DNA from 3 places in the Dyadobacter subterraneus genome. Region 3 is predicted to be linked to each of the others. Evidence: riboswitches for the same ligand, from Rfam matches in the RefSeq annotation. Region 3 holds a riboswitch; each other region holds the start of a gene.
What was found. Region 3 has a riboswitch for cobalamin ahead of IEE83_RS31810 (TonB-dependent receptor). Riboswitches for the same ligand answer to the same signal wherever they lie in the genome.

Region 1: another riboswitch for cobalamin. It lies ahead of IEE83_RS31340 (ABC transporter substrate-binding protein); the one in region 3 lies ahead of IEE83_RS31810 (TonB-dependent receptor).
Region 2: another riboswitch for cobalamin. It lies ahead of IEE83_RS30290 (TonB-dependent receptor plug domain-containing protein); the one in region 3 lies ahead of IEE83_RS31810 (TonB-dependent receptor).

What each region holds. Positions count from the first base shown of each region.
Region 1 covers NZ_JACYGY010000002.1:1,373,624-1,383,781, forward strand. The annotation lists gene IEE83_RS31295 (carbon-nitrogen hydrolase family protein) at 1-105, opposite strand, end outside; gene IEE83_RS31300 (GNAT family N-acetyltransferase) at 224-814, opposite strand; gene IEE83_RS31305 (nuclear transport factor 2 family protein) at 952-1,350, opposite strand; gene IEE83_RS31310 (hypothetical protein) at 1,399-1,800, opposite strand; gene cobT (nicotinate-nucleotide--dimethylbenzimidazole phosphoribosyltransferase) at 1,937-2,944, opposite strand; gene cobU (bifunctional adenosylcobinamide kinase/adenosylcobinamide-phosphate guanylyltransferase) at 3,061-3,567, opposite strand; gene IEE83_RS31325 (cob(I)yrinic acid a,c-diamide adenosyltransferase) at 3,564-4,148, opposite strand; gene IEE83_RS31330 (ABC transporter ATP-binding protein) at 4,172-5,200, opposite strand; gene IEE83_RS31335 (FecCD family ABC transporter permease) at 5,197-6,261, opposite strand; gene IEE83_RS31340 (ABC transporter substrate-binding protein) at 6,331-7,572, opposite strand; cobalamin riboswitch at 7,604-7,892, opposite strand; gene cbiB (adenosylcobinamide-phosphate synthase CbiB) at 8,228-9,163, opposite strand; gene IEE83_RS31350 (pyridoxal phosphate-dependent aminotransferase) at 9,148-10,158, opposite strand, start outside.
Region 2 covers NZ_JACYGY010000002.1:1,134,254-1,144,411, reverse strand. The annotation lists gene IEE83_RS30315 (hypothetical protein) at 1-140, opposite strand, end outside; gene prfA (peptide chain release factor 1) at 344-1,417, shown strand; gene IEE83_RS30305 (thioredoxin family protein) at 1,706-2,266, opposite strand; gene IEE83_RS30300 (glyoxalase superfamily protein) at 2,416-2,781, shown strand; gene IEE83_RS30295 (DMT family transporter) at 2,826-3,752, opposite strand; cobalamin riboswitch at 3,843-4,043, shown strand; gene IEE83_RS30290 (TonB-dependent receptor plug domain-containing protein) at 4,174-6,033, shown strand; gene IEE83_RS30285 (YncE family protein) at 6,094-7,182, shown strand; gene IEE83_RS30280 (tetratricopeptide repeat protein) at 7,280-8,020, opposite strand; gene IEE83_RS30275 (DEAD/DEAH box helicase) at 8,090-9,433, opposite strand; gene fbp (class 1 fructose-bisphosphatase) at 9,472-10,158, opposite strand, start outside.
Region 3 covers NZ_JACYGY010000002.1:1,482,856-1,493,013, forward strand. The annotation lists gene IEE83_RS31810 (TonB-dependent receptor) at 1-2,349, opposite strand, end outside; cobalamin riboswitch at 2,531-2,817, opposite strand; gene IEE83_RS31815 (hypothetical protein) at 2,999-3,136, opposite strand; partial or broken gene tnpA (IS200/IS605 family transposase) at 3,233-3,693, shown strand; cobalamin riboswitch at 4,215-4,509, shown strand; gene IEE83_RS31825 (sulfite exporter TauE/SafE family protein) at 4,649-5,281, shown strand; gene IEE83_RS31830 (TonB-dependent receptor plug domain-containing protein) at 5,409-7,544, shown strand; gene IEE83_RS31835 (MBL fold metallo-hydrolase) at 7,673-8,629, shown strand; gene IEE83_RS31840 (DUF72 domain-containing protein) at 8,697-9,605, opposite strand; gene IEE83_RS31845 (cupin domain-containing protein) at 9,693-10,158, opposite strand, start outside.

The DNA of each region.
Region 1 (10,158 bases), 110 kb from region 3:
GGCGTTTTGATTTACAGCATCAACAACCCAAAGTTCAACATGTTTACGCCAATCTGCGAAGGTTGCGTGTTCAGTAATTGGATAATTGGCGGAAGCGATGACCATGTTGAGATAATATTTTGGTTATTTAAGGATTTCGGTGCGCTGCACCTTTTGCCTTTTCATTGATGCCTTATTTCTACAAATATTGCGGTGCTCTGCACCCTTTCTTACTCCAAAAAAGTTACTCGCTCTCCTTCATCCAAAATATCATCGTTTTCGGTGTTGATTCCGTTTCGCCAATATCCGGCCATTCCATTGTAGCTTTTAATTCAGGCACCTTATGATATTTTCGTTTGATCCAAAATGCATCGTTCGGGCGATAATCTGATGGTTGAGCCGGGTGGTTTATTCTTTCAACCGAGCAAAAGCAGGTTGTTTTATAAGTACCAAAACTGGCTGCATGTTTTTCGCGCTCATCAAAAAAACGATGCCCTAAGCCTAGTCCACGGTATTCAGAAAGCAAGATACTTTCACCAAAATAAAAGATACTGTCGATGTCTAATCCGGCATCTTTAAAAGGCGCCTGAACTTCCGCTGTTTCATCAGACAAAGGAATGCAAGTGGTAGCGCCAACCATTTTGTCGCCATCATAAACAGCAAACAAAAATGCCCGTTCCGAATTTGCATACGTCTTCAGATATTCCTTCTCATAATCCAGCGAACCTTCATACAGATAAGGAAAATCCCGAAAAACAGCAATCCGTAATTTTGCCAGATCATCAAAAACAGATTCTATGGCGTGGCCTTGTTTTGTTAGAAAGGAAAGAGACATGGGATTGGGGCTTTCGGCTGTCAGCTATCGGCTATCAGTTCTTCGCCCGTTTTAAATTTTAGATTTACTTGAAAATGGTAGTGCCTAAAAATAATTACTATCCAAAGTCTGACAGCTGATTGCCGAAAGCCGACGGCCTAAGAAACCAGCTTAATCCAAAGTTCAAGATTGTAATAAGTCGTCACCCGGCTGATTTTTTGGTCTGTAACTTCCAAAAATGCAGCAGCTGGCAGAACATATTTTTGTCCGTGTGCCTCCGGGAAACCTTCGTCACCTTTTTTATAAATTCCATTTACGACAAATTCAACAGAAACTCTTTTGTCGGTTGGCTCGGTAAAAAACACCATGTCCGTCAGCGTTTCTTCATACGAATCGTCCATCATTTTCATGAACTCCGTAAACATTTCGATTCCTACTCTTACTTCTCCCTGGTTAGGTTCATGACGAACTTCCGGGTGAAGAAGAGCGAGCATCCCTTCAAAGTTTTTTTCGTTGAATGCGTTATAATATTGCTTTACGATGTCTAATGCGGCCATTTTAGAAAGAAATTTAGTCAAAACGTATTTACAAAGATAGTTTTCGTCTTAGTGATTAAAAGGATTTCTGGTCAAAGAAACCTGTCCGTTCGCATCTTTTTCATATTGGGCAATACAATTCTTCTGAAACTGAGCATCGAAATTTGGCTCTTCCAAAACAAGCGAAGCAGGTGCCGGTTTTCCTTCCTGAAAAAAGAAGACCTTGGTATTTCCGTATTTGGTATAAGGCATTAGATCACCATATTTCTGCATTTCTTCCCAAGGTTCGCCTTGCACTGTGACGGCATAAATACGTAAAATAGGCCCGGTATTATTTGGATTCCGATATAACGCAACTTCCTTGAAATTTCCTTTTAGATCATTTACAGTCGGTTGAGAACTCGAATCATAAATGATATAACCGACTAAAAGGGCAATAACTGCCGCAATGATATATTTAACTTTCTTCATAATTTTTTTAGGTTACACAGAGAACCACGGAGATAAGGGGAGGGACACAGAGTTTTTGTTTGTTGTAGATAAAAACTCTGGGTATCTCTTCATTCCTCTGTGGCTCTCTGTGTAACCTCAGAAATTAGAAACAAATTCATTTATCAGAAACGCCAGCACTTTCGAAACTGGCCATTTCGTTTAAAAATGCTACTGCACTTTTGAGCAACGGATAAGCTACCGCACAGCCCGTCCCTTCACCCAGACGCATATCCAGATTCAGCAAAGGTTTGACATTCAGACTTTCAAGCAAAAGCTGATGGCCTTTTTCTTCTGACTGATGGCAAAAAATGGCGAAATCTTTTATTGCAGGATTTAATTTTAAGGCGCATAAAAATGCCGACGAAGCAATAAAGCCGTCAACCATCAAAATCATTTTTTTCTCAGCCGCTGCCAGGAAAGCGCCGCACATCATTGCAATTTCAAAACCACCGAAAGTTTGTAAAATCTGCAAGGGATTTATTAAAACTTCTGTATGATTTGAAATTGCTTTTTGAAGAATTGTAATCTTGTTTTGATATTGATCCGGATTAACTCCGGTTCCTTTTCCTACGCAATCTTCAATCGGAATATCAAGTAATTTGCTCACGATCACGGCAGCAGAGGACGTATTGCCAATACCCATTTCCCCAAAACCGATCACATTACAGCCTGTTTTTGTAATGTTTTTCACAATCTCTTTTCCTTTCTCAATCGCCCGCTGACATTCTGTTTCTGTCATGGCAGATTCCGATAGAAAACTTTTGGTACTGTGATTAATTTTTGCGTCAATAAGTTTTTCATTAGGCTCGAAATCATAGTCAACTCCTGCGTCAACCAAAGCTAATTCAATGCCATTTTGTTTGGTAAAAACATTAATCGCAGCACCGCCGTTGAGGAAGTTTAAAACCATTTGAAAAGTAACTTCGGAAGGGTAGGCACTCACGCCTTCATTGGCTATTCCATGACTTGCAGCAAAAACGACTATATGTGGTTTTACTAAATCTGGTGTCAAAGTTTCCTGAATTAAAGCAATCTGCAAAGCCACTTCTTCCAATTTCCCAAGGGCACCTAGAGGTTTTGTCTTATTATTTATCTTATGCTGTATCTGTTCTGGTAAAGTCATAGTTCTATTATAAAGGTTGCACAGAGAACCACGGAGATAAGGGGAGGGACACAGAGAAAAGATATTAAAACAAAACTCTGTGTATCTCTCCTTAACTCAGTGGTCCTCTGTGTAACCTACCTTTTTAAATTTAGCGGTAAGCCGGATACCATGAAGATGGCCTCATCAGCTATTTTAGCCACATATTGATTTGCCCAGCCCTGCAAATCCGTAAACTTTCTTCCAATCTCCGTTTCCGCATGAACGCCCATGCCTATCTCGTTTGAGATGATGATGAAAGTGCCGGAAAGCTGCGCGATTGCATCGATTTCTTCTTTAAATACAGCGAGCGATTGTTCGATATCGTTATCAAAAGCGACAAACAAATTCGTCAGCCAGAGCGTCACACAATCAATAACGACAACCTGATTTTCGATAGGAAGTTTGTGAATATTTGTTTCCGATTCATAGGTGGTCCATTCAGGTCCTCGTTCGTTTTTATGCAATTGAACACGTTCGGCAAAATTGTCGTCCCAGATATGTGCCGTCGCGACATATACCGGAGATTTGCTGAGCTGCAAAGCTTTTTCCTGTGCAAAACGGCTTTTTCCACTGCGTGCCCCTCCGGTGATGTAGATTATCATTTTTCTTCAGGTGCTTTAAAACGTTTGTATAAAAACAACTGCCATTTCTCCTCTGCAACGCCGGCTTTGTCCATTTCAGCTCTTGCCAACGTGAAAAATAAATCAGATAAACGGTTGATGTAGGCTGGGATCGCTTCGTGAACAGTATCTGTTTTGATCAAAGAAACCAATCGTCGTTCGCCTCTGCGCATTTGTGTACGTGCCATATGGCATAAGGCCGAAACTTCATTTCCACCCGGAAGTAAAAAGTAATCCGAAGGTGAAGTCATTTCCGATTCCAGCGTATCAATCCAGGTTTCACAAAACTCGGCACCATCTTCGGGCATCGGATTTTTATTCTCTTTTTTGGCATCAGAAGGGCGGGCTAAATGCGACATCATATCCATCAGATCTTTCTGAATTTTATGAAGATTTGGCTGCCAGGCGTGTTCATTTCCCAGTTTTACACGAAGCAACCCGATCGTTGAATTCGCCTCATCCAAAGTCCCGATACATTCAATCCGGACATCATCCTTTGAAACACGACTTCCGCCGAATAGCCCTGTTGTGCCTTTATCGCCTTTTTTAGTATATATTTTCATTGATGAGAAATCATTTTTTTAATTTATTTTATCTTTTTGATATGTTGTAAATCAGCGAGCAATTCGCTGATGTTCAGATATTTTTTAGTGATTAATCCGTCACTAAATATCCAGACAGGATTTTCTTCACCTTCCATAACTTCAATTTTGTGCAGCAAATCAGGATCGTCACTTACTACAAAATCTTCCCGTTGAAGCGCGCGTTTTGTCCAGAAAACAAGATTGCTTTTTCCGCGTAAATAAATAGGAGTGGATGAGGCTTCCTTGTGAATTGTAAATGTGCCGGTATTCCGGTCGAAGTGGAAGCCGTTTTTGATAAAAGCCGCTTCAAAACTTCCGTTCAAAACCAGATCTTCCGGTACGCCAGAAACGAGTTTTCCATCCGGATGCATGAGCCAAAGCTTGTCCGCAGCTTGAAGCGCCAAATCCAATTCGTGTGTGGAAAGTAAAATTGCCTTATTGGTTTGACGGGCGAGATTATGCAGCAATCGCATCATTTCCACACGGTTCGGCAGGTCAAGATGGGCGGTTGGCTCGTCCAGTAAAATCAGTTTGGTATCCTGCGCTAATGCTCTGGCCAGCATTACTTTTTGCCGCTCGCCATCACTCAATTCGTTCATTCGTCGCTCGCCATAACGTTTTGTATCCGTAGCGTCCATCGACCAATCGATTTTTTTCTTATCAATTTCAGAAAGTGTGCCCAGCCAACCGGTGTAAGGCGTTCTCCCCAGCGCTACCAATTCTCTGACTGTCAAATTTCCTGCCTCAATCCGCTCAGTTAAAACCAGACTTAATTTTTGCGCAAGGTCAACAGGTTTCAGATTTACCAAAGATTCATTATCAATTATAATTTCTCCGGAAAGTGCGGGCTGCAAGCCTGAAAGTGTTCGCATAAGCGTTGACTTTCCCGCGCCATTTGGACCTAATAAACAAACCAGTTGCCCCGGCCATAAGTCCAGATTCAGAGCTTCTGAAACGATTCTGGGCTCTCGTTTTCCGGTTTTATAACCGATGGTCAGGTTCCGGGCAGATAGTAGCGGCGTATCGTTCATGAGAAAGAAGAACGTAAATTGTTGCGACTGACAATAACCCAGATCACAACCGGCGCGCCTAATAATGAGGTGACCACATTAATCGGCAGAACGGTCTGCGTTCCCGGCATCTGAGAAATAATATCACAAATGAGCATCAAAACAGTACCTACCAGACAACAGCAAGGAATTAAAATACGGTGATCGGAAGTGCCTAAAAGTGATCGGGTGATATGTGGAATCGCGATACCAACAAAACCAATCGGGCCGCAAAAAGCGGTGATACTTCCCGTAAGTAAACTGGTACTGGCCATGATAATGAAGCGGGTTTTTCCAACCGTCAAACCCATACTTCTTGCATAATTTTCTCCCAATAACATGGCATTTAGTGCCTTTGAAGAAGAAAAAGCGATGAGTAAACCAACGATCACGACGCCGGAGAGTACGTATAAATGATATTGAACAATGCCGCCAAGTGAGCCGAAAGTCCATAGAATATATTCCTGCAACTCTTCCGGCTGACTGAAATATTGCCAGATACTGATCACGGAAACCGTTATCGTCCCGACCATCACGCCGACAATCAATAAAATAACATTATCCTTAATTCTTCCGGCGATCAATAAAACCATGGACAAAACCAAAGCGGCGCCAAGCGATGCCATCACAACAATCAGCCAGCTCCCGGAAACACCCAATTGCCGGATTGCATAAATACTTGCGGTACTTCCGCTCGTAAGCATTACGGCTGCAACGCCTAACCCGGCTCCGGCCGTGATACCCAGTTCGGACGGGCCAGCTAATGGATTGCGAAATAAAGTCTGCATTTGAAGTCCGCTGACGGATAATCCGCAGCCCACAATGATGGCCGTAATCGCTTTTGGTAAGCGTATTTTTTCAATAATAAATAACCATGCGGTAGTGTCCGATTCTCCCAAAAACACAATTCTCACCACTTCACCAAACGGAATGCTTACCGACCCCAGCATGATATCCAGCAGAAAAAAAAGCACAGCCAAAACCGACAGAACAATAATGATCAGCCGACGGGAATTGGAATAAGATTGAGAAGAAATTTGCATAACTAGTATTTTAATCGGCCCAGAGTTCGAGTGGCAAGAGCCGGAAGCTGACCGCCGATTGCCGACCGCCTAATTCACCTGCTTATAATAAACCAGCTCATGCTCCGGTAATAATTCCGGATGCAGGATTTTGATCAGATCCGACAAAACAATCTGCGGATTCACAGCACCCGATTCCCAATAATCATTCGAACCGCGGTTGTTCACACGTTTATTATAGCTGTAAATCTGTCCGGATTTATAAGCTTTGAAATCGGTATAACGAGGATCTTTCGCAAGAATTTCTTTTTTGTTATCGTAGTTGCTGATCCCGACATTCAGCCAATAATCAGCTGTCAGAGCGATCGGGTAAACGGCTTCAAAATTTAACGCCAGACTTCCCGTTGCTTTGGTATTATTCCAATGATAATCTGCGCCGGCATCCCGGAAAAACTGCGCCATATAACTATTTCCATTCGGGACAAACCATGAATCTTTGGAATTCATACCGGTAATGATGCTCGGTTTTACTTTCACTTTTTGAGATAATGCCGCAAGACGTTTGTATTCCTCTTCCATTTTGGCAAATTTCTTGTTGACAAAATCTTCACGATTTAGCAGCGCTGCCAAAAGTTTAACCCACTCCGCACGGCCCAATGGTGTAGTTTCAACCCATTCAGAATTAATCAAAACAGGAATTCCGGCAGCGTTCAAAGTTGTATACCGCTCCATTTTTGAAACCGGACTGCCCGTGGTCATGATCAAATCCGGGTGCATGGTAATCAATTTTTCCTCATTCAACCCCTGATCTTTTCCAACTTCGGCAATTTTGCCCGCCTCAATTTGTTTGATAATTTCCGGGTTGGAAACATATTTCAAATTGCCCAGTCCGGTTACAATTTTTTCTTCTCCCAAAAGTCCAACCAACCCTACGTGCATGGACGACATCGCGACCAGACTACGAATTGGAATTTCAATAAACTGGCTGTTTGAATATCCTTTCGGCTTTTTTGTGCCGCGTTGAAGCAAAACATATTTGGCCGTATCGGTGCTTTTTTCAAACGGACTTAAAACATTGATCACCTTAAAATTATCGTGGTATTCGATCGTGAAGCCCTTGGCATGATGAATCTGGATTTTTTCAGAAAAATAGTCTTTCCCCGAAGAAGCCGTTTCTGCACTTTCAGTGAGATTTGAAGAAGTACCGCAGCCTGCTAAAAATAGCAGTGGGATAAATAATAAAGCCGCAAACTTCGCAGCTGCAATAAAAGTGGAAATGCACGCAAAGTCATTGCGAACTTCCCAAAAGGAGGTCTTCTGTTTTTTTGTCATTTGTGCTACCAGCCTTTCTTCCGAAAGCTATGCGTATTAAGTGAATAAGGCAGGTCTTCTGACTCGTTCCATTTCCCCTGACGCCTTCCCGGGGTGTAATTTTGAATGATAGAATGTGTGAATTAGAGAATGTGTTGCAATTGGCCATCATTCACTGATTCTATCATTCAAAATTCAATCATTGTCCCCAGTGGCAATTGTCATGAATGTTTTTATGAACTTACAGCAGCGGAGACTGTTCCGGACTTGCACCGGTATTCCCTTTTAAAGTAACCGGATTTTCGCAAATCCGGGATACTACCCTGATGAATGCAAAACTACTAAGATTTATGTGGGGTTTTTGATTTGTTGTAATAAATCTGATGTGTGTATTTTCTATTGATGAAATAAGCTAGGTATAAGAGAAGGCAAGAATAGATGTCACCTTTAAAACTTGACTTCTCTGGAGAGTTAAGAATAAAATCCCAATTATTTATTTCAAATCGGTTTCACGTGTATTTGGATACTGTACCATCGGTACATTTCGTTGGTAGCAAAGATGTAACTCGTGCCACAAAGCGTTCCCGATAGGAACGCCTCGTAATTAACCTTAAATGTTTTCTACCTACAAGATCTGCCGATGGCAAATAAGCATTGTCGTTAAATTGGGATCTTATCAAAGGAAATGATAAAAAAACAAACTGATAATCAAGACGGTTACAAAACAAACCTTATGATTAATCCATGCTGCTTTCCGAATTTCCCCCGACTCGATAATCCGTTCCTTCTCCCCGATGAAAGGTTTGTCAACCCACTTTCCATGATATACATTTGGCCCGCCGAAACGACAATTAAGAATTCCGGCCAGTGCAGATTCCGGATAGCCTGAATTTGGACTTTTATGTTGGTTTCCGTATTTGAAGACGAATTGCAGACCGCGATAATTTCCTGTTACAATCACCATAAGCAATGCCGTAATTCGTGCCGGGATGAAATTCGCAACGTCGTCCAGTCGGGCAGCGAATTTTCCGAATTGCTCGTACTTATCGCTGCGGTAACCGATCATGGAATCCAAAGTATTGATCATTTTGTAAACCATCATGGCCGGAACGCCTCCGATTGCGTAGAAAAATAATGGCGCAATAACACCGTCGCTAAGATTTTCCGACATGGTTTCAAAAACCGCTATCCGGATTTGCTGGGCAGTTAACTGCGAAGTATCCCGGCCAACGATGCGCGACAGTTGCTTTCTTCCTGCTTCCAATCCCTCTTTTTCCAAAACTAAAAACACATTTTGACCTTCGGTGATTAAAGCATTATTTGCTAATCCATACCAAACCCAAACGCTGTTGACGGCGATGAAAAGCCACATATTTATGTTTAGAAGTCTCTTATTTAGAAAATAAAAAAAGAAAAATGTGAGCAGACAAAGACTTGTTGCTAACAACATTCCTTTCAAAAATCGAGATGAATTTTTATTTAAAAGTTTGTCGCCAGATGCAATAGCATTTCCAAATACACGAACCGGATGCGGCCAGTTGTCAGGATCGCCGATAATTAAATCCAGAATGTAACCGACAATCAACGGAGCTATGATCAATAATTTCTCCATTCTTCGAGGGCTTCAATGAATAGATTATTTTTTTCAGGCGACAGGGTAGCGATCCGAAAATGTTGTTTTGTTAAATCTCTGAAATTACTCGCATCACGAATTAAAAGTCCATATTTTTCGATCAGGAATTGTTTGAGTTCCGCTGCGTTGCCTTTCAGTGTTTCTGCCAGGAAAAAATGTGTAGCACTTTCATGAATTTTCAATATCGGATTTTGGCTGAGTTTTTCTGTAAATCTTTCTTTTTCGGCTAGTAAACCATTTAAGGGGATTTGAATTTGCTGGTAGTTTTCAAAAATAAATTTCCCGGCTTGCAGCGCCATCGTATTTACTGTCCACGGTTGTTTGATACCTTTCAATTTCGAAATTAAATCCTCCGAAGCGACAACATAACCCAATCGTAACCCTGGAATCGCATAAGCTTTGGTAAGCGAATGCATGATCAACAGGTTTGGATAATGGTTAATTAAAGATATCGAAGAATTGATTTGCACTGTGAAATCGATAAAAGCTTCATCAACGACGAAAAGCGTTTCAGGATTTTGCTGAACCCAACTTTCGAGTTGAGAAAATGATTTTCCCGTAGGGTTATTGGGATTACAAATGAAAACCAGATCGGTTAACAATGTAGGAAATTCCTGGATTTTAGACCAGGGCAAAAAGGTCAGATCGTGTTGATATAATTTGCATGCGTCTTTATATTCAGCAAAAGCGGGCGTGACAATGGTTGTTCTTTTTCCCGCAAAAGCCTGCGCGATCAGATAAATGCTTTCTGTCGTTCCGCTGTTAATTAAAATTTGTTCGGGATTTAAATGATGATGAAACGCAACCAATTCACTCAAACTTTCAGCCATCACTTCCGGATAACGGTTTATCGCCGACCATTGCTCAAAAATATATTCTTTCAAACCCGACGGTTCACCTCCGTACCAGACATTGGTACTGAAATCTGCGATGATTTTTTGGGCATAACGGTACGAGTCGTCGCCGTGGCCTTG
Region 2 (10,158 bases), 350 kb from region 3:
TAAATAAGCTGGGTATTGGTAACACGCACGATTTTCGATTGCTTTATTTCATTGGACAATTCCTTGGTATTTTCAACACGGGTATTATTACAGCCAGACAAAAGCAATACAAAAGCCAGAATATATACGATACGATTCATTTTATTTTTATAAGTTAAACTGGTAAAAGCGTTACAAAAGCAGATTTCAACAAACAAAATCAGGGATTTTCCACACTTATTCTTCAACGTTAAATACAACTTTGTAATTCAAAACAGACAACGAACGTACGAAAAACATTCTTCAACCTAAAATGCGTATCTTTGTCGCCCGAATATGCAATGCCAAAAGACATTAACGCGATATGCAAGATAAATTAGAAGCCATAAAAGAACGTTTCGAAGAAGTTTCGCAACAAATTATACAACCTGAAATCGTTTCCGATTCCACTAAATATTCCAAATTGAGCAAGGAATATAAGGATTTGGGAAAGATTGTTGAACAGTACGCAATTTACCAAAAACTTCAAAAGGATATTGCAGGGACGAAAGATATGATCGTCAATGAAAAGGACGAGGAGCTGCGCCAGATGGCAAAAGAAGAATTGGACGAATTGCTTCCAAAAATGGAAGAAATGGATCTGATCATTAAAGAATTATTGATACCAAAAGATCCTAATGACAGCCGTAATATTATCCTTGAAATAAGAGGTGGAACGGGTGGAGATGAAGCTTCGATTTTTGCCGGCGATTTGTTCCGCATGTATCAGCGTTTCTTCGAAAAAATGGGTTGGAGATCGTCGATCATGGATTTTACTGAAGGTACCAACGGAGGTTACAAAGAGATTATATGTAAAGTTGAAGGTGAAGATGTTTACGGTAAAATGAAGTTTGAATCGGGCGTTCACCGTGTTCAGCGTGTACCGCAAACGGAATCTCAGGGAAGAATTCATACCTCAGCGGCCTCGGTTGCCGTTTTACCGGAAGCAGAAGAAGTTGATGTTCAGATTAATATGAACGATGTGCGTATTGATACATTTATGTCATCAGGTGCTGGTGGACAGTCAGTTAACACTACTTATTCTGCCGTTCGTTTGACACACATCCCATCGGGACTGGTTGTTAGCTGTCAGGATGAACGTTCGCAGTTGAAAAATAAAGATAAAGCCTTGGGTGTTTTGCGCTCACGTCTTTACGAGATTAAATTGAAAGAACATAATGATGCTGTCAGTTCTCAGCGTAAATCCATGGTTGGAAGCGGCGACAGATCTGACAAAATCAGAACATATAATTACCCGCAAAGCCGGATTACTGATCACCGCATCGGTTACACCGTTTACAATTTGCCTGCCGTAATGGAAGGTGATATTGCAGAATTTATCGAGCGTTTGCGTATTGCTGAAAATGCGGAAAGAATGCAGGAAGGCGAAACAATTTAATTTGGGAAGTTCAGCTCCTTTGAAGCTTCCTGTTTATAGCAATTGCACTTGTTCCTCAGAGTTTTGGCTCCTTCGGAGCCTCCTGTGAATATTGTTGAATTCTTGGCCCAAACAGGAAAAAGGTAGATTACAGGTGACTCTGAAGGAGTCTGGATTTGGTTGCGAATATTAGTTTCTATAAAAAGGATATCCCTTTGGGATTGATTTGCTGAATTAATCAACAGAGAAATAAAAAAAGGCTTAAAAATGATAAATTCATTTTTAAGCCTTTTTTTATTTCTAACCAGGTTATTTACTTGTATAAAGCTGCTTATAAGTTTTCGCTTTATAATCTTCGAAAGACTCTTTTTTATTATAATTATCGCCAAAGAAGGTGATCACTTCATGAAATTCCTTTGCTTTCATATAACCTGGCAAAGGCTGGATCATTTGAAATTTGTCGTCGAGGAAAATCGTTGTTGGAAAACTTGGCTGATTATTTGTAAGCGCCAGTGCAATTTGATGAATGCCTTTTTGTCCTTCTGCAATAAATTCAAATTTCTGACTTCCAAGCGTTATGGCTTCTCTTTGTTCAGCATTCAGTTTTACGGCATAATATTTTTTGTTGATGTAATCAATTACCTCAGCATTTTTATACGTTTCCCGATCCATCACTTTACACCAGCCACACCAATCTGTATATAAATCAACCAACACTTTCCGCGGCTCTTTCTGGGTTTTCGCATAGGCTTCTTCAATGGTCATCCAGTGAATTCCTTCTTCTTTTTTTGTTACAGAATCTGTTCGGAAACTGGTTAATGCAAGAAACAGAATCAAAACCGAAGTAAATATGTAAGCTGATCGTCTCATAATTTTTTGATATACATTTTTAAAACGCATTTTTTGACCAAATAATTTTTTTATGAATTAATATCAGGCAATTTTATATTCAAATCTTACCATACACATATTCATTTGCGAGTAATCATTTGCTTGCGAAACAATCAACATTATTAATCATGAAAGTAAACAAAGTTATTCCGCTTATCCGAATTTTCGACGAAGCAAAGGCGGTCGAATTTTATGTAAACTGGCTGGGCTTTACAATTGACTGGACGCATCAGTTTGAGACCAATTTTCCGCTTTATATACAGGTTTCAAAAGAAGGGATTGTTTTGCACCTGACAGAACATCACGGTGACTGCACGCCTGGCGGGAAAGTATTTATTGACTGTGTGGGTTTAACAGAATATCATGCCGAATTGATCGAAAAAAATTACCGTTTCAACCGTCCGGGATTGGAAGAAGCGCCATGGAATGCCATTACAATGGAAGTTTCAGATCCTTTTGGAAATAAATTACTTTTCAACGAATCCAAAGAATAATTTTTTTGCCACGAATACACTAAATTCGTGCGTTCGTGGCAAGCTTATTTTTTTGTTTTATCTTTTGAAAAAGAGACTAACAAACCTCCACTTATAATCAAGGCCATTCCCGATAATGTGGTAATAGTTGGAATCGCCTCTCCCATCAAAAATCCAAATATCAAAGCAAAAAGAATATTGGAATATCCGACCGCTGCGACGCGTCCTGCTTTATCAAACGTAAAAGATTGTGTCATCATGATCTGGCCGATCATCGCCGTAATTCCCAGTGCAAGAAATCCCAGCCAGTGTTGCCAGGTTGCCGGCCATTTGAAAGTTCCGATTAGAAAGTCGAGCTGATCATTTGGGAAATAAGTACCGATTACGATTGAAAATATTGGCAGAACTATTCCGCTCAACATGAAGGAAAGCACAATAGCCCGGGTATCATAAACTTGTCCTAGCTGACGAATCGCCAGATAGGCAACAGCAGTTAATAATGCATTTCCCAATCCTATGACATGATTTCTGACCGACATCGAAAGATCCGGACGGAAGACAAACAGTATCCCGGCAAAGCCCAGTAAAATAGCAATCCACTCGGTAAAATTTAATTTTTCCCCCAGAAAAAGCCAGGACAGAAATGCCAGAAAAATGGGATAAGTATATTGATACGTGGAGGCTCGGCCTAATCCAAGATTTTGAATTGCGTAAAAAAGAAGATATAATGAAAGTGTTCCGACAACGCCGCGAAAAATAAGTAAGCCAAGTCTCCCACCTTTTTGCTTCAACGGTCGCTGCAAAATACTTGTTCCGATAAACAATACGCCAATAATATTTCGAAAGAAAACCAGCTGTACAATATGAAAATCACGACTCAGCCATTTTGAAATTGCAGACATTAGGGCAAAGAAAAAAGATGCCCCAAGCATCAGAAGAACACCTCTTTGTGGTGCTGAAAGTGAAAAAGATTTTGTGGTGCGGGTTAACAAATTGTCAGAATTTTAGGCAAAGATAACGCAACGATTTTAAGGAGAGCGCCATTTCAAAAAAACGATTATGTGACACCCGCATAATTTCGTTAACTTTACAAAGTTTTTGGTGCCGGAAGTTGAATCAAATCAACCATATGGCTTAATAGGGAATCCCGCGAAAAACGGGAGCTGTCCCCGCAACTGTAAGTCTTACAAAAAACTGATCTCATCTGCATAACCACTGTGAAAACGGGAAGGTACAGGATCAGCAAGACAAGCCAGGAGACCTGCCAGAAACATTCAGCGTTTTGATTTTCGGAGGAAAAATCATTTAATCGTTTTACTATGATGATCTTGAATTTTTACGGTGCGTAGCGGGCAAATTCGCTTTTATCTCCTGCTTGTGATTTTGTTGGTTAATGCCTTCGAAAATCAATTGATGGCGCAAAAGGATTCAATTCATCTGGATCCGGTGACCATTTATGGTTATGCGCCTGAACGTTTTATGAGCGGATTAAAAGTGCAGAAAATCGATTCTGTTACGATGGAACAATTTCGTTTCAGAAATATTACGGATCTGCTTTCTTTAAATACGCCCATCATTATTAAGAATTACGGTCCCGGACAATTAGCAACCGTTGCTTTTCGCGGGACTTCCGCAAATCATACTGCGGTGCTGTGGAATGGTCTTAATGTAAATCTTCCCACTTTGGGACAAACTGATTTTTCAACAATTCCGGTTGCAGGATTTGACCAGTTATCCGTTCAGTATGGTTCTTCCGCCAGTATTGTGGGAACTGATGCAGTAGGTGGAAGTATTTTGCTGGGAAGTTCCATGCCTCAGGCAGGACTGCAAGTTATGATTGGAAGACAGCAGGAAAGTTTCCGAAACAGCCAAACACAGGCAACTATTAAATACGGGACGAACCTCGCTAACAAATGGACTTTTGCGGGAAAAACCGCGGCATATGATGGCAGGATGAATAATCATTATCCGTATACTGAAAGGAATAAGAAACAAATGATTCCTTCCGAAACATTCCAGAAAGGTCTGGTTCAGGACTTATATTTTACAAAAAACAGCCATCAATTATCGGCACATTTTTGGCTTACTGATAATCAGTTAACCAATAATCCTGAAAATCTTACAGGCCGTGAATATACCGCAATAAAGTCTTATCGTACAATGCTGAGGTATCAGGTTGATAACTGGACGGTCAGAACTTCCTGGATCCGGGACATTGTTGATCATGCGGCAGGTGATTATTCAAAATTCGATCATGCAGTTACCGATAGAATCGGTGCCAGGTTTGAGCGTGCATTTGAATGGAAATTTAAAAATCTGGGAAATATTCAACTACAGGCGGGAGCAGAATTTACGCACTATATAACACACTTTACTGATTATGAAAAACCCGTTACCGCAGAGAATCGTGAAGATTTTTTTCTTCTGACACGCTGGCACGCTACTCCAAAATTCCTGGTCTCCATCAATCTTCGCCAGGCCTTAGTTACAGGATTTAATCCACCCTTTACACCTTCGCTTGGTGCCGAATATCGCTTGATTCAAAATAATATTAATTCATTAAAAGTCAGAGGTTCTGTTGGGAGAAGTTACCGCGTCCCAACTTTAAATGAACGTTACTGGAAAAGTCTGGGCAATCCAAATATTCGTCCTGAGGATGGTTTTAACAAAGAAATCGGTTTGGAAGGAACACATGTTGTCAGTTGTACTCACTCTTTTACGGCAAGTTTAACAACTTATCATAATCGCATTAATAACTGGACTTACTGGAATCCTGCGAATAATTTCCGCGTGGAAAATCTGCAATTGGTAGTTGCACGAGGCATTGAAACACAAATCGGCTGGAAGGGAAACTGGACCAATTGGAAAGCGGGCGGTAATTTGAATTATGCTTTTACAAAAAGCTCGCAGGAAAAGGTTTATGACGCATATGCCTCTGATATTGTCGGCAAACAATTACCGCACATTCCCTTACATTCCGGAAACGTAAATCTGTTTGTTCAATACAAAAAAATCCGGTTGACAAATCAATTACAATTTGTTTCAAAACGATACACTTTGGCTGATCATGCACAGTTTACACAGGGATATATTCTTGAAAATTTTCTGGTTGAAACCACCTTTGACTGGCGTGGAGCGGCCGCTTCTTTGCAGGGCAGAGTAAATAATATTACCAATTCTTTTTACCAATCCATTAATGGAAATCCCATGCCCGGACGTAGTTTTGCCATTAGCTTATTGTTTTCTTTAAAAACAACCAATCATTCGATATAAAACTTTCATCAGCACGACTAACAAATAATTATTTAAACGAATACCTTAATTGATAAAACAATGAAAAAACAATTATTCAGAATTCTGACAATCACCTCTATATCAGCAGTTTTGTGGTCTTGTAATCAAAGCGATCCTGTTCCAAAAGGTACTTATGTTCAGGGCGTTTTTGTAATTAATGAAGGAAATTTCTCACAGAATAATGGTTCTGTTTCATTTTTTGCAAGAGAAAACACTACTGCTGATGCGGATGTTTTCTCGTTAGTAAATGGAAATGCACTCGCCGGTGGTGTGCAAGGTTATGATATTGCAGGAGATCACGGATTAATTCTGGTTGATAATTCAGCAGCCGGACAAGATAAAATTCAAATTGTGAATGCCAATACATTTGCATCAGAAGCTACGATCAGTACTGATATTGAAAACCCACGTGATGTTGTGGCTGTAACCAATGATAAAGCCTACGTTACTTGCTGGAACACACTTAATTCAGATTATTCTTATCCGGTTGGGTACGTTGCTGTGGTTGATTTGGCGACTAACAAGGTTACCAAGAAAATCAGTACTGATAAAGGCCCTGAAAAGATGATTTTCTATAAAGACAAAGTTTTTGTTGGGGATAATTTTTATAGTGGTGGTACTAAGCTTACCGTTATCAGCACCTCTGCTGATGCAATTTTGAGTAGTATTTCTTTTAAATCAGCTCCAAATCCAATTGGCGTTGATGCGAACGGAAAATTATGGGTACAAGCAGGGATAGAATTATTTCGTTTGAATACTGAAACTTTTGCTATTGAAACAACTTTGAAAATCGGTACCGACGAAACTAAAAAACCAGAAAATTTTGCAATGGCTTCTGATCTCTCAACGATCTATTTTGTTCTTTCGTACTCGGACGCAAATTACATCAGCCACGGAGCAACTTACAAGTTCTCGATTACAGATACTCAGGTTAACGTAACAACTCCTTTTGTAAATAGAATTTTTACGGGTCTGGCTGTTGATCCAACACAAGGATTAGTTTATGCAGCAGTTACGCCTTCGTATTCACAATCCGGTTATGCTGTTCGTTACCGTGGAGATGGTTCTCTGGTTGATTCTGTTAAAGTAGGCGTTGCTCCTACCGGATTTTTCTTTAAGCAGCTTTAATTTAAGCGAAACCGAAATAGTTCGAACAAAAAAATAAGTCAGCCTTTTCAGGTTGACTTATTTTTTTGATTATCTAATTTGATTTCAGTATTATTTCCTACTTAAAAAACCCTTGCGGATCAGGAAGTTTTGCTTTCAAAAGCTCTACAAATTCAATGTTCAGCTGACTAAAATCAAGCATTCTACCTTTGTGAAGTCGCTCCCAGGATTTCTCCGGTTCATTGCGATTGTAGTAAACGAGCGCAAGATTATATTGTCCCAAAGCATAAGTTGAATCCAGCGCAACTGCTTCTTCCAACAATTTATTCGCCTCGTCCAGATCTTCCTGCTGTTTGTTCATCGCATAAAGTTTAAGATCAACAGTAGAAAGATCAACCAATAAAGGAACATTATTCGATTGAAGATTTACACCACGACTTAACATACGCTTAGCATCTACCCAGTTTTCTCTCTGGTAACAAACTACGCCAAGTCCCCAATATGCCTCAACATTTTTGTCGTTCAGCAAATTAGCAAGATTGAAACGGTAACAAGCTGTGTCCAGAGATCCTTCCTGCAAATACTCCCAGGCACGCGCTGAAAAAAAGCTGCTGGCCTCTGGTCTGCTTGAAAATGATTTATCGCAATCACTTAAAAATTTAATTTCTTCGTCAATCTGCTGCGAGGTTTTGCTTTCCTCGCCAAATAAAGGAACTACGCGTCTTTCTTTTAATTCCAGCGGTCTTCTTTGTGAAATATTGGTATCAGAAACAGGTGCCGCACTCGCCAAATGTTTTTCCTGGGCAAGCCCAAGAACAGGTATTAAAAGAGCAAACCAAATAACAACGGATTCTTTCATAAAATAAAAATAGAGAAACAGGTTTTTCTATTGTCCAAGTTAAACGGAATTATTGGATATCGTATTGTATTATTTACGTTTAGTTCGCTTTGTAGCTGTCTTTCTACGGCCTGTGTCTTTGCCCTTCGACAAAGTTTTTTGTTTGAAGAGATGTGCGTTCTTTTTTTCATGAAATGCCCCCAGGAACGTAGGATCCTCTTTTCTTTTCTGGTTGTCAATTTCACGAAGCATCATCTGGCGTTCATCTACTGGTGTTTTTGCAATTTCCAGATCTTCCGGCAATTCTTCGCGTGGAATTTCCATGCGAATCATTTTTTCAATTTTTGCAATATGATATTCGTCGGCAATTGTCATAAAAGTGATCGCCTGTCCAAGCATGTTTGCCCGTCCGGTCCGCCCGATTCTGTGAACGTAATCTTCGTAAATCAATGGAACATCAAAGTTGATCACATGACTTACTTCGGTGATATCAATTCCCCTGGCAACCACATCAGTTGCCACCATCACACGAACAGATCCTTCCTTAAAAGCATCCATGGCATTGGTCCGGGTATTTTGTCCTTTATTGGCATGGATAACACGAAGTTCATTTTCCTTCACAACACCATTCAGCATATAACTGTGCACCTGACCTGCCACTTCACGACTTCTGGTAAAAATCAATACACGATTAAAAACCTCTTCGTCCTTTAACAATCTTGCAAGCAAATTGATTTTCGTCCGGAAATTAGGTAGTTCATAAAGTACCTGAGTAACTCTCTCCGCCGTTGTAGCCTGCGGCGTCACTTCAATTCTTGTAGGATATTCCAGAAATTCAAAGGAAAGCTTTTCCACTTTATCAGAAAAAGTAGCAGAGAAAAGCATATTCTGGCGTTTCCGGGGAAGGATTTCAAGAAAACGACGGATCTGCGGCATGAAACCCATGTCCATCATTTTATCCGCTTCATCCAAAATCATGACATTGATATACTTCACCACGATTTCTTCCTGTAAATAAAGATCCATGAATCTTCCAGGCGTGGCGACAATAATATCCACCCCTTTCCGGATCGCATCAATCTGCGATTTTGGACCAACTCCTCCGAAAAGGACAACAGTGCGGATATCTGTGTATTTACTAAGTTCGTTAACGGCCTCTGCAATTTGCATAGCCAGCTCCCGTGTCGGTGCCAAAATCAATGCGCGAGGATCCTGGCCTTGTGCATATTTTATACGCATCAACAATGGCAAAGTGTAAGCCGCGGTTTTGCCGGTGCCTGTCTGTGCGATGCCTAATATATCCTGTCCGGCTAATGCTAAAGGTATTGCCTGTTCCTGTATGGGCGTAGGCTCCGTGTAGCCTGCTTCTTCAATTGCATTGAGTAATTGACGGTTAAGCTTAAATTGCTCAAATTTATTTTGCGTAGTTTGCATCGCGCAAAGGTACGAAAACTAAAATCAGGTTCCATATTTTAAGCCTTTATAGCTTCTTCAACCATCGTCGATGAGCCCACATAAATGGGAGAACGCTGGTGAAAATCAGAAGGAACAATATCCAGAATGTCACGAAATCCATCGCTGGCCTTGGCTCCTGATTTCTCGGCAATGAATGCCAAAGGGTAACATTCATAAAGTAAACGCAGCTTTCCTTTCGAATCTTTTGTGGTTGAAGGATATAAGTAAATTCCGCCTTTTAAAAGATTCCTGTGAAAATCCCCAACCAGAGAACCGATGTATCTTGCACTGTAACTTTTTAATTTACAATCTGTTATATATTTCTTTATTGATTCCGGATAGCTGTTATAATTTCCCTCATTGACAGAATAAATCTTTCCGTCAGAAGGAGAAATAATATTTTTATGGGATAAAATAAATTCCCCTAGCGACTGATCATAAGTAAATCCATTCACACCATCTCCTGTTGAATAAACAAGCATCGTTGATGAACCATAAAGAATATAGCCGGCCGCAATCTGTTTTCTTCCGCCTTGTAAAAAATCATTGATATTTGCTGGTGAATTGATCGGAGTAATGCGTCGGTAAATAGAAAAAATTGTACCGATTGAAACATTTACATCAATGTTGGAAGAGCCATCGAGCGGGTCCATGGCCACTACATATTTGCCATGATCATTACCCGTATGAATAATATCCTCATC
Region 3 (10,158 bases):
CTGGTTGGCAAAAATGGCATTCGCGAAATATTTTTCGTTTAATACATTGTTGATATTGAATCTTAAACCGACACGTCCAACGCGATATCCAAACGCAAGATCTGTTGTGGTGTAGCCATGCAATGCGTAATCATTAGCACTTGTGGTAAAAGTTTCGCTCATATAATTTGCTCCGGCACCTATACTCAAACCTTTTAAGGCAGTCGTTTGCAATTCATAGTTCAGCCAGGCGTTCAACATATTGGTTGGTGCAAAAGCCACTCGTTTTCCGGCAGCAGCGTTAATTTCTGCGGTTTTGTATGGCAAATATTTCGCTTTTGAATAAGTATAGCCAGCCGTCACATCCAGACCGGGCAGAAGATTTCCGCTGATTTCTGCTTCAAAACCTTTTGATTCTGCCGAACCGATGCGTTTGTAAATTCCACCTGGCAAAGCTTCCAGCTGATTATTTTTCCGCATGTAATAAAAAGCAAGATTGGCAGCCCATCTCGAAGATAATTCCAGGCGACTTCCTACTTCTCCCTGATATCCTGTTTCAGGGTCAAAAGTTTCTCCGTTTGGCGCTACTCGGCGCGAGGGTTTGAAGTAAGTTGAGTAAGATCCGTAAACAGACAAGGATTCTATTGGCTGATAAACCAATCCTGCACGGTAGGTTAAAGCTGCTTTTGAAATAGTAGACTTAGCTCCCTTTTCTGTCACATTTCTGTCAGCATCGACCAAATTCGTATAGTAAGTCCCGTCGAAAATATCGTAACGAAGACCAGCCAACGCTTTCAGATTTTCCGTGATTTTGATCCAGTCCTGCACATAAATTCCGTGAACATTTTCCATAGTTGCACGGTAATTTTTGTCTGTAAAATTGATATATCCCTGATTCAGAATTGGGTTGTTAACATCAATGGTCATGTTTTTTCCAGGGCCGTAAACATCGCCATTGTAGGTTTTTCTGTTCAAAAAACTTAGTGAATAACCAACCAGCAGTTTGTGCTCAATATTTCCGGTATTGAACTCATAAGTCAATTCCAACTGGTTTTGTAAAGGTTTTGTCAAGTGGTTAAAATAAAAAGGATATGACCGATTTATTGAATCCAGTGTAGCATTTGGCGTTAATTCTTCTGTTGAAAAGTAATTGATGTTATCATCGTAATAGGAAAGCTGATTTGAGATTTTCAACCTTTCATTAAACTTGTGAATGTATTTTAGCTGATAATCATAGCGGGTATGTTTCAGGAAATCGGCCGGGTCATTGTAGCGCGTATTAACATTCAAACCTGGTATTGTTTTGCTTCCTTCAAGCATTGGAATTCCGGCATCAGTATCATAAATATCTTTATTTGCTCCAACGGTCAGATAGAATAAATCTTTGTCAGTCGGGGTATATTCTAAGGCCAGATATCCATTGTTGGTATTCGAACCGGAATGACGATAGCCGTCTGTATCCGACATTCCAAAATCTATGCGGTAACGTAATTTATCACTGACCGCTCCACCGGCACCGGCACGTATACGTCTTGTATTAAAACTTCCATACGTAGCAGAAAAATCCGCTTTGAAATTTTCAGTAGGTCTTTTTCTGGCAATATTGATAATTCCACCCAAAGCGGAGTGACCGAAAAGTACCGAAGCTGGCCCTTTCAGAACTTCAATGCTTTCCACATTGGCAAGGTTCGTATTTGGTGCGCTGGTTGAGATATTATGTCTTTCGTCGCGAACACCATCAACCAGTAAAACGAAATTTGAAAAACCACGGATCGTAAAATGCTGAAAGCCACCATAAGTATTGTTTGCACGAACACCGGTTGTATTTTTCATCGCTTCACCCAGATTATCCGCGCCGCGTTGTTCAATAGTTTTTACAGAAACCGTCGAAGTGGTGATGGGCATATCACGTAAGGCAACGTCAATTTTATTTACCGAAGAAAAAGAGCGGTTTGATACCGAACTGATTACTACTTCCGACAATTCGTTGGTCTTACTATTCAGTTTGTATTGTAAAAGTGTTATCTCATTTTGCTTGATATCTATGTTTTCTTTTTTTACTTCATAACCAGTCCCACTCGCCAAAAATGTATAATTCCCAGCCGGAATATTTTTGATTTCAAAATGCCCGGATTCGTTCGTAATCGTGGCGAATGAGGTACCTTCCAAACGGACATGAATACCGATAATCGGCTCTCCTGTCTCACTTTGAATGGAACCGTTTAATGTTCCAAAATGGTGTGCAAAGACATTATTAATCAGGAAAAATTGAAATAATAAAGCGATTTTCAGCACACAACTGTACCGTTTTTTTTGAAAAATGAGATGGCCGTTTCCAGTCCGCGGGAAACAGTTTTTTTGCGTTTGCATACTTTTAACTTGTTTAGAGAAATGAGTTAAAAGCTCTTTACAGCATTTTACAATGCAAACGGAGAAAGGAAAAAAAGACAAGAAAAACGTTTAGAGTCGTACAAAAAGCGCACGACGATCCATGGCAAAATTGCCTGGATATACAAACACCAAACCTGACGAAGCTTCATTCCGCGAAAGCATTGTCAACAAAGAAAAGGCAGGTCTCCTGACTTGTAACATTTATACCGTCCTTCCCGGGGAATGAATTTTGAATGATAGATTGAGAGAATGATAGAATGGTGGAGTGCGCCAGATTTTGGAGCCGTCAGCCATTCTAGCATTCTCTCATTCAAAACTCAATCATTGCCCCAGTGGACATTGTTGATATAAACTTTTGATGTTACTTACAGTTGCGCGACAGTTCGTGATTTACACACGATTCCCTATTAATTCACTGATAGTAAAACCTTTTCCTGTTGGAAAAATAAAGAAAAGAACTTATTGAGGCGCAAATGTAGGGTTTTAAATGGAGTAATTGAAAGTTTTACGAAACGTTCCTATGGAACGAATGTCCGGAAGCTGATGGTTTTTCTACCAAAGAAATGTTCCTGCCGGAACATGATGGTTGAATAATGCTAATGTTTTCCTACCAACAAAATACTTTCACTTAGGAAATGTTTACGAGAAGGAATTCATTTACTTCATTGTCCCATCGGGACATTTCGTTGGTAGAAAGTGGCGATACCATCTGAACACTCGTTCCTTTAGGAACGTTTCGTGATTTTGTTTTGTCGGCTTGTTCCATCTTGGTTATTCGTTCATAAAAATGCGTGAATAATCTTTTGGCTCCTTCTTAATTTTCAATAGATTGCAATTCTAACACACTATAAATAAATGTATAATGGCTAATACCTACACACAAATTTATGTCCAATTTGTATTCGCGGTAAAATATCGGGAAGCTTTGATTCAACCTATTTGGAAGGAAAAATTACACAAATACATCACAGGTATTTTTCAGGAAAATCGCACAAAATGCTTCAAATTAACAGCATGCCTGATCACATTCATATTTTGGTTGGTATTAGTCCGCATCAATCGATTTCTTCTTTGATTCAAAACGTAAAAACTGAAAGCAGCAAATGGATTAAAACGCAGAATTTCTGTAAGTATCCTTTTGCGTGGCAGGAAGGTTATGGCGCTTTTTCATATGGAAAAAGTCAGGTGCCCGATGTAATCAGGTACATTCAAAATCAGGAAACACATCATCAAAAGAAAAATTTTATGGAGGAATACCGGAAGTTTTTAATTGCTTTTGACATTGATTGGAACGACCAGTATATTTTTAAGGAATTAGAATAGTAGCAAAGATTTTCGGAAGTCACGAAACGTTCCGAAGGAACGCGCAACAATAAGCAATGCATGTATTTTTCTACCAACGAAATGTTCCTATGGAACATGGTGGTTTAATAAGGATACGTTTTATATCAAGAAATGTTCTTGTCGGAACATGGCGATGGGGTTTGTCGTATCTTTCTACCAACGAATGTTCCTATGGAACAGGATTGTTAAATGATGAATATGTTTTCTGCCGACGAGATGTTCCTATTGAACATGTGCTAGGATTCGGCTTATTCTTTTATAGACGAGATGTTTGTATGTGACAAATTGTTAATAATGAGTATATTACATCAATAAGATGTTTTCATTTAGCAATGTTTTGCGATAAAGAATTCACATACTTAATTGTCCCATCAGGACATTTCGTCGGTAGAAAAACATAGCCAACCCACAACTTTCGTTCCGTTAGGAACGTCTCGTAAAAACCGCTTAAAACTTATTTCCGGCAAAATAATTTTGTCTCACTATAAAATTAAATAGTAAGTTTGCAGCCGTTAAGTGGTGTGTGACGCAAAATTTGCCGAACACTTAAAAGGGAATCCGGTGAAAATCCGGAGTAGTACCCGCTGCTGTAAGTTCACTAAAAAAGTCACAACATTTTTGCCACTGGGGATAATTTTGAATGATTTAATGAGTGAATGATAGAATGGCTGATAACTCCAAAATCTGGCGCGCTCCATCATTCTCTCATTCAAGATTCAATCATTCAAAATTAATCCCGGGAAGGCGTTGGGAGACTGAACGAGCCAGAAGACCTGCCATGTAACATCATATTCGGAATGCTTTCGGGAAAAAAGGCGTGAAGTTACTGGTTTGGCAGCGTGATTTTTGTTGCTGGGTTGCTTCGTATTGCATTTTCCATAAGTTGCCTGTGATATGGTAAACGGGTTTTTCTCAATAACTTATGTGAAAGGAAATGATCAATTATTTACTTATCGACTCTCTTCTTCTTGGAGTTCAGCATTCTTTTGAGCCGGATCATATGGCAGCAGTTTCTGTATTGGCAACGGAGAAAAACCAGAAGCCGAAGGATCGTTTGAAATTAATCTGGCGGTCGTCGCACTGGGCGCTTGGACATTCTTTGACGTTGATTCTTTTTGCTTGTCTGGTTTTGATATTGAAATCAGCAATCTCTCTGAACATTTCTGAAAAGGTCGAATTGGTAATCGGACCGTTGATGATCTGGCTCGGAATTGTAGCCTTCCGCCGGAATTTCAGAAAGCCTGATTTGACAGTTCAACCGGCAGCCGAACAAAAATTCAGCCGTTCTTTTTGGGTGGGCATGGTGCACGGACTGGCCGGAACGGGTGGTGCCTGCGCAGTAGCGTTGACCCTCGCCGCAAGTGATGCTTACACGGCAGTCTGGATCATTATTCTGCAAAGTTTCGGAATCATTTTCTCCATGTCTGCTTATGGTTATTTCTTCGCTTTTTCGATCAATAAATTTGCTGCGAAACGGGATCGCGTATTAAAAATTATTAATTACATAGTCGGGACTTTCTCAACTGTTATCGGACTGATAACATTATACGGCGCGTATGAAGGGTGAGATATTCTTCAAAAAGTCTGATTTCATAAGCTCAAAATCGCAATCATTTTTTATACATCCATACCTAATGAATTTCAATTTTTACCAAGCTACCATTCATCAACTCACGTTTGCAGGTCTATTAGCCATGACCGCCACTTTCTCCGCTCAAGCGCAGGAAGTGGTTTTATCTGATTCTACAAGAGAAAATATTTTGAATCCTGTGGTTGTAACGGCTACACGTTATGAAACGCGGAAAGAAAAAATTCCTCAAAAACTGGATATTATTACGCGCCAGGATATTGAAATGACGCCTTCAAATGACCTGACTGATATCGTAAGAAAGACGGCTGCGGTGGATGTAATCCAATATCCAAACTTGTCATCAGGAATTGGTATCCGTGGATTTCGTCCTCAGTTTTCAGGGTTAAACCAACGGACTTTGTTATTGATTGACGGCCGTGCGGCGGGTGCAACCAATTTGTCTCAAATCAATCTGAATGGCGTCGAAAGAATTGAAGTTTTGAAAGGGCCTGCTTCTTCTTTGTACGGTTCTCAGGCGATGGGTGGTGTTATTAACATCATTACCCAAAGATCAAAAGGCGATACGAAAGGGAACGGTTTTCTGGAATATGGAAGCTTTCAGTCGTACCAGGCTGGCTTGAATGCAGGTGGTAATCTGACGAAAAAGCTGGATTACGATATGTCTTTTTCCTATTTCGAAAGATCAAAAAATTACAAGATCGGGAAATGGAATTTGTTCCGTGATGCTTTTGATTACACCAAGGTCAGAAAAAATTACACAACTCAACCGGAGACGGATGTGGATGAAACCCAGACGGATGGTGCAACAAGGCCTTACACAAAACTTCATTATTTCACGGGTTCTTTAAGGCTTGGATATCAGTTAAATGACAATTGGAGAATTGATATTCGCGGCGATAAATTCCAGGCGAAAAATGTAGAATCGCCGGGTGAAATTTCTTCCGGTTCCACCGAGGCAAGTACAAAAGATGTTGATCGCGCAGCTTTTGATGTTTCGCTGACCGGCAAAATTGGAAATCATAGTCCGAGTTTGAAAGTATTTACTTCGGAAGAAAATACAAAAAATTATACACTCAATGTATCCGGCAAAACTGTTGTTCCTTTCCGCTCTGCCGAATTGGGGAATAACTGGAAAGGTATCCAGGTAAAAGATGTCTGGACAATCGGAAATCATTCTTTAATTGTTGGTTATGACTATTTGAATTCTTCAACAGAAAGTCGTCGCTGGACGAATGATACGACAGAACGTGCGCCGACACAACCCGCTTATGCACTAATTTCTTCTGCGTTTTTTGCTCAGGCGATGTTGAATTTCGGTCGATTGACTGTTCAACCTGGTGTCCGTTATGACAATATTACCTTTGACGTGAAGGAAACGGCGCTTTTGCCAACTTATAAATCAGGCAAAAAAAACAATCCGTTCACGAGTCCAAGTCTTGGCGTGAGTTATGAATTGATTCCGGCTTTACGTGTGAAAGGAACGGTCGGTCGTGCTTTTGTAACAACGGACGCTTATAGCGTGGCCGGGTATAATGAAGTTCGTGATTCAAAAGGAAGAATTGCGGTGACTGCCGGAAACCCGGATTTGAAAAATGAAAGCAGCGTGAGCTGGGATTTGGGATTGAGTTTTAATAAACCAAAAGCAGGACTTTCTGCAAATGTTACTTATTTCTCAACAAAGGTAACAAACCGGATTGCCAAGGTGATCAGAACAGTTAACGAGCCTCTTGCAAACAAAGATGTGATCGTTTCCCGCGCTACTTTTGTCAATGCAGCAAATGCTGAAATTAATGGTTTGGAAACCGAAATAACCTATGATTTTGGTGCTTTATCCAATTACAGATATTCCCTCAGAGCTTTTGTAAATGCCACTTCCATGATCAAAGCAACGGAAGATATTGTGGGTACTGACGAATCAAAAGTTACCCGTGATATTCAGAATGTGGCGAAAAACACATTTAACTATGGTCTGGAATATGATAATTTAAAATGGTTGCGGCTTCGTTTGTCCGGTCGTTCGATTGGAACACGTCAGGATATAGATTATACAGATCCGATTAATCCCGTTATTGATTATCCAAAATACATGGTTCTGGATTTCACCGCCGCTTTCAAAATCGCTCAAAAACATACATTGGCTTTGAAAATAAATAATTTGACTGACGAAAATTATTATGAAAAACGCGGTTATAATTTACCAGGCCGCGCCGTTTCCGTACGATATACGGTAGCATTTTAAGAATTGAAATTCGAGTTTTAGATACCAGAACGTTGAATTGAATTTAAAATAAACAATAATATAAATCCTTCATCCGTACTTTTAGGGTGAAGGATTTTATTTTTATGATACCCTTAATCCAAATCATCATGAAACATCGGATTTACAACCTGATTTTAACTTCCATTTTTTACCTGATTTTAGTTTCAGTCAGTCAGGCGCAATCGGCGTTTAATGTCGTTCCGCTTGGCGTAAAAGGTGGCGGTGCGGAAGGAAATCTTTCGGCTTATATGATCGCTCCGGTTAATTCCCAGGCTTATGTTTGTCTGGATGGCGGAACGGTTCGGCAGGGAGTGGAAGTGGCAGTTGCCAATGGCGCCTTTTCAGCCACGGCAGATCAGGTTTCAAGGAGTTTTATAAAAGGATTTCTTATTTCTCATGCGCATCTGGATCACGTTTCGGGTATGATAACGAACGCACCGGAAGATACCGCAAAGACAATTTATGCGCTTCCAAAATGTCTTGACGTCATCAAAAATCATTATTTCAACTGGGAAAGCTGGCCAAATTTCGGAAGTGAGGGAGTTAATCCTTTGAAAAAATATACCTACAAACCTTTGTCAGAAGGTCAGGAAATTCCGCTGGAAAATACTCAAATGACAGTTAAAACTTTTTCACTAAGCCATGGAAATCCTTATGAAGGCGCTGCGTTTTTGATTCAAAATAATGGAAAACAAGCACTGTATTTTGGAGATACAGGTCCGGATGAAGTTGAAAAATCGACCAAGCTGCAAAAAGTGTGGGAAGCGACAGCTCCTTTTATTAAAGCAAAAACATTAACCGGAATTTTTCTGGAAGTTTCCTATCCGAATGAGCAGCCGGATAATAAATTATTTGGTCATTTAACACCAAACTGGATTATGAAGGAAATGGATAAACTGGCAGTTTTGGCGGGAAAAGAAAACATGAAAGACTTAAAGTTGATTATCACCCATATCAAACCAACAGGTCAAAATGAAGTGATTATCAAAGGGCAATTAAGCAATAATAACGCGCTGGGTCTGGAAATAATTTATCCGGAACAAGGAACCGCATTTGAATTATAAAAACCACGAACACATAAATCAAAACACTTTCGTGAAAATTAGAGCATTCGTGGCAAAGGAGAAAGCCTTAAAATAATCCGATTTGACCTGAATCACCTTTTTTCGGCGGAATTTGAGGAGTATGCGGAATTTTAATATCCGTTCCCAATTCTTTATTCACTTTTTCAATCAGATAGGCTGATAAAAGGGGAGAAGCCTCTTCATGATTTTGGTGGACGAAGAAATAAATATTTTCAATTCCCTGATCCACCCAAAGTTTCAAACGATCCAGCCAGTCGTCAAGACGTGTATAATCCGAATCAACATTCGCGCCGTTGTAACGGATAAAAGCTGTCGGTGTTGTTAACCGCATATGCAACAAATCGCGTCTGCCGGCTGTATCAGTGATAATGTGTGAGATATTTTTCTTTTCAAGCTGCGCATACAACGGGCTGTTATCCCAGGAGCCATCATACCAGGCGGTATGCCTCAATTCCAGCGCAAGGGGAAATCCGGATGGCCAGACTTCCAGGTAATCCCGTAATACTTCCCAGTTTTTCGGACCGAAATTATCCGGCATTTGCAAAAACAGCATACCCAGTTTTTCTTCCAAATGAGAAATATGGTCGAGATAAGTACTCGTGGGCTGTTCGGCGTCCTTCAATCTTTTCCAATGACTTATTCCCTGATGAAGTTTTGGGAAAAAACGAAATCCTTCCGGCGTTTTGGTATGCCAGCTATCAATGGTTTCAAGCGGGAAATTATTGTAAAAAGTAGCGTTCAGTTCAATGCTGTTGAACTGAGTTGCATAATACGCCAACTCGTCTTTTGTTCCTTTCGGATAGAAATTTTTTAAATCGGCTTTATTCCATTTGGCACAACCGATGAAAATTTCAGGTTTTCCTTTAACACCTTTTAGAATATTCAAATTTCCCGGATTATCCGGCGGAAGTTTAAACTCGACGTGTTGCGGATCTTCAATTTTTCCGAATTTCATAGGAGTTTGTGCCGAAGTTATAAGTGAAGTTTAGTAGGAAAAGATATGCCATGATTTTTCAAAAAATCATGGCATCGTGAAGAAATATTATCTTCCAAAGTCATCCTGAACACGAACGATATCATCTTCATCCGAAGGATTCGAAGGATCTGTATGCTGCCAGATTTCAGCCACTACACCCCATTCGTCAACACCGATCAGGCGGTGACGCTCGCCCTGATTAAGGCTGATCACCGTTCCGATTGGTAACTGTTTCATTTCAGTTTCTTCATCCGTATCGCTGATCACGATACCTGCATTACCACCGATCACTTTCCAGATTTCGGCACGGCGGTGGTGGTATTGCCAAGAAAGGCGTTTTTCTGGAGCAACAACCAATATTTTCGGACTTAATTTATCATAACCTGCAAAATCTTCCAAAGAAAGGTGCGGGAAAAAAGTTTTGATAAACTGAGGTGCCTGACTTTCGTCAAGTACAAAAAAACCTCCCCATGGACGGGAATGATCTTTGGCTACAACTGAAAAGCCTTGTTCGTCAATGAATTTCTGAACA